Regions from separate parts of the Bacillus sp. BC08 genome, predicted to be linked through region 2. Evidence: riboswitches for the same ligand, from Rfam matches in the RefSeq annotation. Region 2 holds a riboswitch; each other region holds the start of a gene.
What was found. A riboswitch is a leader RNA that binds a small molecule or an ion and turns the genes downstream of it on or off. The one in region 2 is predicted to bind S-adenosylmethionine.
Positions count from the first base shown of each region.

Region 1 (3,283 bases), on a different contig from region 2:
CGCCGTATTCGCCACCAGTCCAGCCAGTGTTTACTAAGAATACTTTCGCATCGTGTTTCTCGATTTTTTCACCAAGCATTTCAGCATAGCGAGATGCATCAAGTGGTAAGAATGGTGAACCGAAGCAAGTTGAGAATGTTGCTTGCGGAGATGTAACGCCGCGCTCTGTTCCTGCTAGTTTACTAGTGTAACCACTTAAGAAATGATACATAGCTTGTTCTTTTGATAACTTACTGATTGGAGGCAATACGCCAGATGCATCAGCAGTTAAGAAAATGATTGTATTTGGGTGTCCAGCAACACTTGGCAGTACGATATTGTCGATCGCATGCATAGGGTATGCAGCACGAGTATTTTCTGTTAAAGTAGTATCGTTATAGTCTGCGATACGCGTTTGGTTATTAATGATAACGTTTTCTAAAACAGATCCAAATTTGATTGCATCGAAAATTTGTGGTTCTTTCTCGTGAGAAAGGTTTACACATTTTGCGTAGCAACCGCCTTCAATATTGAATACACCGTTATCAGACCAACCATGCTCATCATCACCGATTAATTTACGGTTTGGATCAGCAGATAATGTTGTTTTACCTGTTCCAGATAAACCGAAGAATAGTGCTACGTCGCCTTCTTCACCTACGTTTGCAGAGCAATGCATAGAAAGAATATCTTGTTCAGGTAGTAAGAAGTTCATAATAGAGAAGATTGATTTTTTCATTTCTCCAGCGTATTCTGTACCACCAATTAGTACGATACGTTTTTCGAATGAAACCATAATGAATGCTTCAGAGTTTGTACCGTCAACAGCTGGATCAGCTTTGAAATTCGGTGCAGAAACAATTGTGAACTCTGATTCATGAGTTGTTAATTCTTCTTCAGTTGGACGAATGAATAATTGATGTACAAATAAATTGTGCCATGCATATTCGTTAATAACTTGGATTGGTAGGCGGTAATTGCGGTCAGCGCCTGCAAATCCATTGAAGATGAATAACTCTTCTTTTTCTTTTAAGTATTCTAAAACTTTAGTATATAATTTATTAAAATGTTCTTCAGAAATCGGTTGATTCACTGCTCCCCAAGCAATTTTGTCAGCAACCGATGCTTCTTTCACAATAAATTTATCTTTAGGAGAACGTCCTGTATATTTTCCTGTTGAAGCAGAAACGGCACCAGTAGAAGTTAATTTCCCTTCATTTCGCATTAATACTTTTTCCACTAATTGCGGAACACTTAGTTGAATCTGTGCATTGCTTCCGTTCAATAATTCGTGTAAACCAATTTGGACATTCACAGTACTCATATTTATATACCATCCTTTTCATTTAATGAAATATTTCTCGTAATCCCCAACAAGAGTATAACACAATTATATAAATAATGTATACTATTTATTTCTTTTTGTTTGTGTGAATGCATTATTTCCTTATTAATATTTCATTTCAGGCGTATTGAGAAAAACTTTCAGGAAAATGTGAATATTAATTGACAAATGAATATCATTTCTTTAGTATAGGTTGGGACGGATACTCTCTTATCCCGAGCTGGCGGAGGGACAGGCCCGATGAAGCCCAGCAACCTCACTTGTAGTGGTAAATACAGGTGAATAGGTGCTAAAACCTGTGCGAGGCTACAGGTCTCGAACGATAAGAGCGAAGGGCAAAAAGCAGTATGCAAGTAGCAAATTAAACCTTTCCTCTATGTAAAGTGGGAAAGGTTTTTCTGTATGCTTGTGGGAGAATAAATGTATGTCGCAGTTTGTGGCAAATTAAGGATGAGTTCCGTACAATATATACAATTACTGTAGGGAGGTTTACCACATGACAAAAAAACGTCATCTGTTCACATCTGAGTCTGTAACTGAAGGACATCCAGATAAAATTTGTGACCAAATTTCTGATTCAATTTTAGATGCGATCTTATCAAAAGACGCAAATGCACGTGTAGCTTGTGAAACAACTGTAACAACTGGTTTAGTATTGGTAGCGGGGGAAATTACGACTTCTACTTACGTAGATATTCCAAAAATCGTTCGTGAAACAATTCAAGGCATTGGTTACACACGCGCAAAATACGGATTCGATGCAGAAACTTGTGCAGTTTTAACATCTATCGATGAGCAATCTGCTGACATCGCTATGGGTGTTGACCAAGCGCTAGAAGCACGCGAAGGTCAAATGACTGACGCTGAGATTGAGGCAATTGGTGCAGGAGACCAAGGTTTAATGTTTGGTTTCGCATGTAATGAGACACAAGAGTTAATGCCACTTCCAATCTCACTTGCTCACAAATTAGCTCGCCGTTTAACTGAAGTACGTAAAGATGATACATTATCATACTTACGTCCGGATGGAAAAACGCAAGTTACAGTTGAGTATGATGAAAATGGTAAACCTGTACGTGTAGATACAATCGTAATTTCTACACAGCATCATCCAGATGTTACATGGGAAGAAATCGATCGCGATTTAAAAGAGCATGTAATTAAAGCTGTAGTTCCAGCAGAATTAATGGATGGAGAAACGAAATTCTTCATTAACCCAACTGGCCGCTTCGTAATTGGTGGACCACAAGGTGATGCTGGTTTAACAGGACGTAAAATCATCGTTGATACTTACGGTGGATACGCTCGCCACGGTGGCGGTGCATTCTCTGGTAAAGATGCAACGAAAGTTGACCGTTCAGCAGCATATGCAGCTCGTTATGTTGCGAAAAACATCGTAGCAGCTGGTCTTGCTGATAAAGCAGAAGTACAACTTGCATACGCAATCGGTGTAGCACAACCAGTATCAATTTCAGTTGATACATTCGGCACTGGTAAAGTATCTGAAGACGTACTAGTAGAACTAGTTCGTAACAACTTCGATCTTCGCCCAGCTGGTATTATTAAAATGCTAGACTTACGTCGCCCAATTTACAAACAAACAGCAGCTTACGGCCACTTCGGACGTACTGATGTAGATCTAACATGGGAACGTACAGACAAAGCTGTAGCTTTAAAAGAGCAAGCTGGTCTATAATATATGAAAAAAAGCTTTGCGCCGTGAGCGCAAAGCTTTTTTTATTTTGTTTTATTTACTACTTGGATGCAAGAACCACAATAAACTTCTCCTTCTAGCTCAATGTACTTTTTCATGTTCGTCATACCACTTGCCGGAAATGGCGTATGAATGTATGCTTTTTCATACGTTTGTATTTCTTTTTTACATGATTTACAAAGGATAGGTTTCTTGCGGAACATAGACGGTCACCCTTTCAGTTGGCGTGCTTTTCCTGCACAAAA
Region 1 covers NZ_JBTGPA010000035.1:105,277-108,559, forward strand. The annotation lists gene pckA (phosphoenolpyruvate carboxykinase (ATP)) at 1-1,303, opposite strand, end outside; SAM riboswitch class I at 1,532-1,653, shown strand; gene metK (methionine adenosyltransferase) at 1,821-3,020, shown strand; gene ACXVYO_RS18585 (hypothetical protein) at 3,062-3,241, opposite strand; gene ACXVYO_RS18590 (hypothetical protein) at 3,248-3,283, opposite strand, start outside.
Region 1: another riboswitch for S-adenosylmethionine. It lies ahead of metK (methionine adenosyltransferase); the one in region 2 lies ahead of ACXVYO_RS01355 (bifunctional O-acetylhomoserine aminocarboxypropyltransferase/cysteine synthase).

Region 2 (3,283 bases):
ATCAAACCCTTGTAACAATTTCACATGTTGCTCGCGGACTTCATGTTCAAATACACCGAACATTTTTTCCTTAAGAGGATACTTTGGAACGCCATAATGATGATACAAACCAGCCTGTGCCCCCCAGCAAATATGAAGCGTAGATGTTACATTCTTTTTTGAATACTCCATAATATGTTTAAGCTCTTCCCAATAATCTACCTCTTCAAAAGAAAGAGTTTCAACTGGTGCTCCCGTAATAATAAGTCCATCAAATTTCTCATTCTCAATATCACGGAATGTTTTATAGAAACTCGTTAAATGTTCCTGTGCTACATTACGAGACAAATGTGATTCCATATGAAGTAAATGAACATCTAATTGCAACGGCGTGTTGCCAATTAAACGAAGCAATTGCGCTTCTGTATCTTGCTTTGTAGGCATTAAATTTAATATAGCAATTTTCAATGCCCGGATATCTTGTGTTTCTGCTCGCTCCTTCGTCATTACAAAAATATTTTCCTCCTGCAACACTTTGCGAGCTGGTAAATCTTTATCAATTATGATCGGCATGTTCTTTGCCTCCGACTAGCGCTGCTTCTAAATCTGCAATAATATCAGAAACATCTTCTATACCGACCGATAAACGAATTAAATCTGATGTAACGCCAGCTAAACGCTGATCTTCAGCACTTAATTGTCTATGCGTTGTGCTAGCGGGATGTATGACACAAGTTCGTGCATCAGCTACATGTGTTACGAGAGTTGCTAGTTTTACATTTGCGATAAATTCTTTCGCAGCTTCTAATCCTCCCTTAATGCCGAATGTTAAAACTCCACTAGCACCTTTCTTCAAATACTTTTGTGATAACGAGTAATTTTCATTACTATCTAGTCCCGGATAATTCACCCATTCAATACGTTCATGGTTAGCAAGCCACTTAGCAACCGCGAGGGCATTTTCACTATGACGCTCCATTCTTAAATGCAGCGTTTCTAAGCCGATATTGCTAATATACGCATTGAATGGGCTCATACAGTTTCCGTAGTCTCTTAATAATTGAACACGTGCCTTCACAATATAAGCTGCTGCACCAAAATTTTGAACGTAACTTACGCCGTGATAACTTGGATCCGGTTCAACAAGTTCAGGATATTTCCCATTTGTCCAATCGAAGTTCCCTCCGTCAATAACAATGCCACCTAACGAACTTGCATGACCATCAATATATTTCGTCGTAGAATGAACGATAATATTTGCTCCATGTTCAAATGCTTGGCATAAATAAGGAGTTGCTAATGTATTATCCACGATAAAAGGCACTTCCAACTCTTTCGCTGCATCTGAGAATTCTTTGAAATTTAAAACGTTCATCGCTGGATTTCCTAGCGATTCCGCATAAACGAGTTTCGTCTTGTCATTAGCAAGGGCCACAATTTCATCAGCAGTTAAATTCGGATTAAAGAATGTAACATCGATACCAAGCTTACGTAAGCTCACCCCAAATAAATTAAACGTTCCACCGTAAACTGTGGAAGAACAAAGCAAGTGGTCTCCGCTACTACAAATATTTAAAACAGCAAGCATAATAGCAGCCTGCCCGGAAGCCGTTGCAACAGCTCCTACACCACCCTCTAAATCCGCTAATTTCTGCTCAAATGCAGCTAAGGTAGGATTTCCAATACGCGTATATATATATCCTTCTGCCTCTAAGTTAAATAAGGCTGCTAAATCATCCGAAGTATCGTATTTATACGTTGTACTTTGATAAAGTGGCAAAACACGCGGCTCACCATTCTTTGGTGTATAGCCACCTTGCACACAAATTGTTCCTTTTCCCCATGATTCTCCCATCTCTCATTCTCCTTTCTTTTATACAAAATAAAAAACTGCTCCTTTCCTGAAAACAAGAAAGGAGCAGTTTGAAAACACGCTCTAAAGGCTCTTTCTTATCTCTCAGGATTTATTACCTGCAGGATTTGGCACAATTCCGTTATACGGCTGTTGCCAAGGTTTCATCGGGCCTGTCCCTCCACCTTTTCTTGATAAGACTATGCAATTACCGTTGATTTTATAGCAATAATTTCCTAATGTCAATCAGTTTTTCTGAATGTTCTAAATTAACTACGAAGGATTTGACATGCATAACAAAAGAAATATATTCCATATTCATTTGAAAAAGACCTTTTAAAACCTACGATTACTATATAGAATTAAGTAAGTAGTTTAACTGTATACATTTCAAATTCTCACGAGACCTCAATATATTGAATAAGCCAACCTCTCAAAAAGATACTATACATATTCATTTCATTTCGCAGAAGCATATTTAATCCTTTCGACATTAAAACTCACATAACGGAGGTATAACATGACAAACACAAAGGACATGCACTATATGCTCGTCCTATACGGCATTCTTTTAGGCTCTATAGTAGGAGCAACAGTCTGGCTATTTTTAGTTACAATAAATATCGGTATTCACTTTATTTGGGAGTACTTACCTACTATTTTCTCTTCTCCTCCGTATTACACTATTTGTGTCACAACAATCGGTGGTATTCTCGTCGGTTTAACCCAAAAATACTTCGGCACATATCCACGTCTTATGCCGGAAGTGATGGGTGAATATAAAAAAACAGGTAGAATTGAATACCGTTTTGTACATAAAGCTACTTTAACTGCAATTATCGTTTTAATATTTGGTGCTAGCTTAGGTCCCGAAGCAGCAATTGTTGGCATTATCGGTGGACTTTGTACATGGGTAGGAGACCGCTTTACATTCGCCTTAAAAGGAATGAATGAACTAACAGAGGTTGGAATTGGTGCTACTTTAAGTGTAATTTTTAATGCGCCATTATTCGGTTATTTAGCTCCAAATGAAAATGAGGGTGAGCAAATTAACGAATTTTCTAAAGAAAAAAAAGCAATTGTATATTTAGCTACCACTTTCGCTGGTTTTTCCGTTTATTTATTGCTTAGTAAATTCGATAATCGCGGATCCTTTATCGTTGATTTTGGGGAAGGTTCCCTTTCTCTTAATGAATGGATTGCCTTTCTACCACTCGCTAGTATTGGTGCTATAATTGGCTTCTTTTATTTCAAATTAGAATTCACATTAGAGAGACTAATCCATCCCTTAAAAGAATACAAACTATCGCTTGGAATTATCGGTGGTATTTTATTAGGAATTACAGGGACCTTTCTCCCGTACACGTTATTTTCAGGAGAACATCAATTAAAAGATTTAGTTGTTGAATGGACCCATTTATCCTTCTGGGTACTACTTCTTTCAGGTGTTTT
Region 2 covers NZ_JBTGPA010000008.1:97,421-100,703, reverse strand. The annotation lists gene metA (homoserine O-acetyltransferase MetA) at 1-552, opposite strand, end outside; gene ACXVYO_RS01355 (bifunctional O-acetylhomoserine aminocarboxypropyltransferase/cysteine synthase) at 536-1,834, opposite strand; SAM riboswitch class I at 1,927-2,032, opposite strand; gene ACXVYO_RS01350 (chloride channel protein) at 2,352-3,283, shown strand, end outside.

Region 3 (3,283 bases), on a different contig from region 2:
GCAACACGTAATCTTGGAATTTTTTCACTTCTAACTCAATTCCTTTTTTCTCAAGTAACGGCTTTGCCTTTTCTAAAATTTCAGCGTGCGGTACGTTAGAAGCCCCCACAACTAATTTCTTTTCATCTTTATCTTTCCCGCCACAAGCAGCTAACCCAAAAATTGAAGTTGAAATAAGTGCTGTAAGTAATAATTTTTTCATTTGAAACATCCTCCCGTTTTTTATTATCGTTTATCTATTCGAACCGTTACACGATCACCAATCCACTGAATGAAAAATACAACCAGTAATACACAAATTGTAGCAACGATTGTTACATCGTTATTTCCTCGTTGGAATCCTTCTAAATATGCAAGTGTTCCAAGGCCACCAGCACCAACAACTCCCGCCATTGCTGTATAGCCTACTAAAGCAATTGTCGTAACTGTAATGCCAGATACTAATGCTGGTAACGATTCTGGAATTAATACTTTCAAAATAATTGTGCTTGTTTTTGCTCCCATTGCTTTTGAAGCTTCAATTACACCTTTATCAATTTCGCGAAGTGCGATTTCAACCATTCTCGCGTAAAACGGTGCCGCTCCAATAATTAAAGCCGGCAATGCTGCACTTGCTCCAAGAATTGTTCCAAGCAAAATCTTTGTGAATGGGATTAATAAAATGATTAAAATAATAAACGGTATCGAACGGAAAATGTTTACGAACGCTCCAATCGCTGTGTTAACCGTCTTGTTTTCCCATAAATTATCTTTCGCTGTCATAAAAAGTAACAATCCTAAAATGAGTCCTAAAACAAATGTGGCAAGAGCTGCGATTGCCGTCATATATAACGTTTCACCAGTTGCTTCTAACATTTGATTCCAATCAACATTTGCCAGTAACTTATCCATGTGCAATCACCTCCAGCTCTACTTGATCTTGATGTATTCCCTCTATTGCTTGCTGAATCGCTGTTTCCTCACCATTTAAATGAACAACTAAACTACCGTAAGAACCGTCATTCGTTTGTGCGATATTTCCTTGCAAAATGCTAACTTCTATATCACTACGTTGCATTAATCTTTGAAGTACTGGTCTTTCTACAGCTTCACCGATAAACTGCAAACGAACTACTTTACCATCTGGATATTTTTCAATTAAACTTTCAATCGTTTCATTTGTATCTTCAGAATCTGTTAATTGCTTTACAAATCGTTTTGTAATATCTTGCTGTGGATTACGGAATACATCAAGTACTGGACCCGTTTCTACAATCTTCCCTTTCTCCATTACCGCCACTCGATTACAAATCTTTCGAATCACGTGCATCTCATGTGTAATAAGTACAATTGTTAAACCGAGACGCTTATTAATATCTAATAATAAATCTAAAATTTGATCTGTGGTTTCTGGATCAAGAGCTGACGTCGCTTCATCACATAAAAGCACTTGCGGATTGTTAGCTAACGCTCTTGCAATACCAACACGTTGCTTTTGTCCTCCGCTCAGCTGAGATGGATACGCATCTCCTCTTCCTTCTAATCCAACAAGATGAATTAACTCATCCACGCGTCTTCTTCTCTTCGCCTTATCAACACCTGCAATTTCAAGCGGGAACTCGATATTTTCGCGTACAGTTCGTGACCAAAGTAAGTTGAAATGCTGAAAAATCATTCCGATTTCTTGCCTTGCTTTACGAAGTTCACTTCCTGTAATCGCTGAAATCACGCGATTTGCAATTGTAATTTGGCCAGAAGTTGGTTTCTCTAACTGATTGAATAATCTGATTAAAGAACTTTTCCCAGCGCCACTATATCCGATAACACCAAAGATTTCACCTTTGTCTATTTTTAAATTGGCATTATCTACAGCAGTGACATCACCGCTTTTTGCTTTATATATTTTCTTTACATTCTCTAATAGAATCATGGTGTATCACCCCTTTTTTTATTTGGGTCGACTCCGCAATTTTTTATTTTTGATGCGTGTAGTCCACCGGTATCACTACTTTTATTATTTGAATGTCCTCCACATTCAAACAATAAAAAAACCTTTCTGCTTTAGAGAAGCAGAAAGGTTTATGTGCGTATATAACAGCATTATCCCTCTCTCTCATCTCTCAAAGCATTTGCTTTGCAGGAATTGGCACCATTTCAACATAAGTTGACGGTTGCCGGGCTTCACAGGGCACAGTCCCTCCACCTCTCTTGATAAGAGAAATCAGATTACATTTTCGTCTGATTTGTAATTTATGAAATTGTCTATATTTTATGAATTGAATTGTATCAATATCCACACACCATGTCAACAGAAATTTTCGTAAAAAATGAACCTTCAGAATTTCAAGCCCCTACTGACATCGGTTTACATATGTGAAACATCGATTCGACTAATAGCATCGTTCGATATGTTCCCGAATATTGTACACGTCCATCGTTCATTAACATTTGCAATCGTACATTGCCGTTTACCAATTGTTTTACATCTTCTTCATCTACACAAACAATTTGCTCCGTCCCTATTTCCTCATGTAGCAGTTCTATATAATCTCTTGAAATTTGTAACGAACAACTTTCATCTCCAAAGCGGAAATTAACAGTTTTTTCTCCTTGTCTTAAAAGCGGCTCTAAATGATATTGACCATTAGCGTAATTTACAAATGATTGCAGCAAAGAATATAATTTCACCTTGAATCACATCCTTCATATCACTTTCTATTACACATACCATTCCCTCTTACTAAAGAGCAATCCTGTTACTTTCGCTCGACAAATACTGTAACCACCCTGCATCTCGACATATTTCCCAAGAAATATGTCGAGGCGGCAAAAACTTTGCCGCCTACTTTAATTCCGTATATAAATATTCAACCGAATGAAATGCATATATCTTCTTCATAAGTGTCCCATTTTCAAAAACAAGTAAACACGGCACACTTTCGATTCCATACTCTTTCGCTAAATGCGGAGCATAATTTAAATCTAACATTCCAATTTTCAAATCTTCAATTGTCATCTCAACGACAGTTAACATCTTTTTTGCTAATTGGCATGTTCCACACATTGGAGTATATACATATAACACTGTTTTTTCTTCGTTCTCTATTAAGGCTGTTGCTTCGGCTCCTGTCCAGTCAATCACTTCTATCATTCCTTACCGTAAATATTCTGTATAAACGTCAATGTCAGCTCCCCATAGTACATTTGCTAAGTGTGAAGATGGCGCAGTTGCCACTTCCCGGTACGAGCGATCAATATAAATATGCTCTGCTTGCGGAAATTCTTTTCGAAATTGTTTCCTTAA
Region 3 covers NZ_JBTGPA010000018.1:170,582-173,864, reverse strand. The annotation lists gene metQ (methionine ABC transporter substrate-binding lipoprotein MetQ) at 1-202, opposite strand, end outside; gene ACXVYO_RS03080 (methionine ABC transporter permease) at 226-891, opposite strand; gene ACXVYO_RS03075 (methionine ABC transporter ATP-binding protein) at 884-1,909, opposite strand; SAM riboswitch class I at 2,090-2,197, opposite strand; gene ACXVYO_RS03070 (hypothetical protein) at 2,323-2,667, opposite strand; gene ACXVYO_RS03065 (thioredoxin family protein) at 2,822-3,130, opposite strand; gene ACXVYO_RS03060 (toprim domain-containing protein) at 3,134-3,283, opposite strand, start outside.
Region 3: another riboswitch for S-adenosylmethionine. It lies ahead of ACXVYO_RS03075 (methionine ABC transporter ATP-binding protein); the one in region 2 lies ahead of ACXVYO_RS01355 (bifunctional O-acetylhomoserine aminocarboxypropyltransferase/cysteine synthase).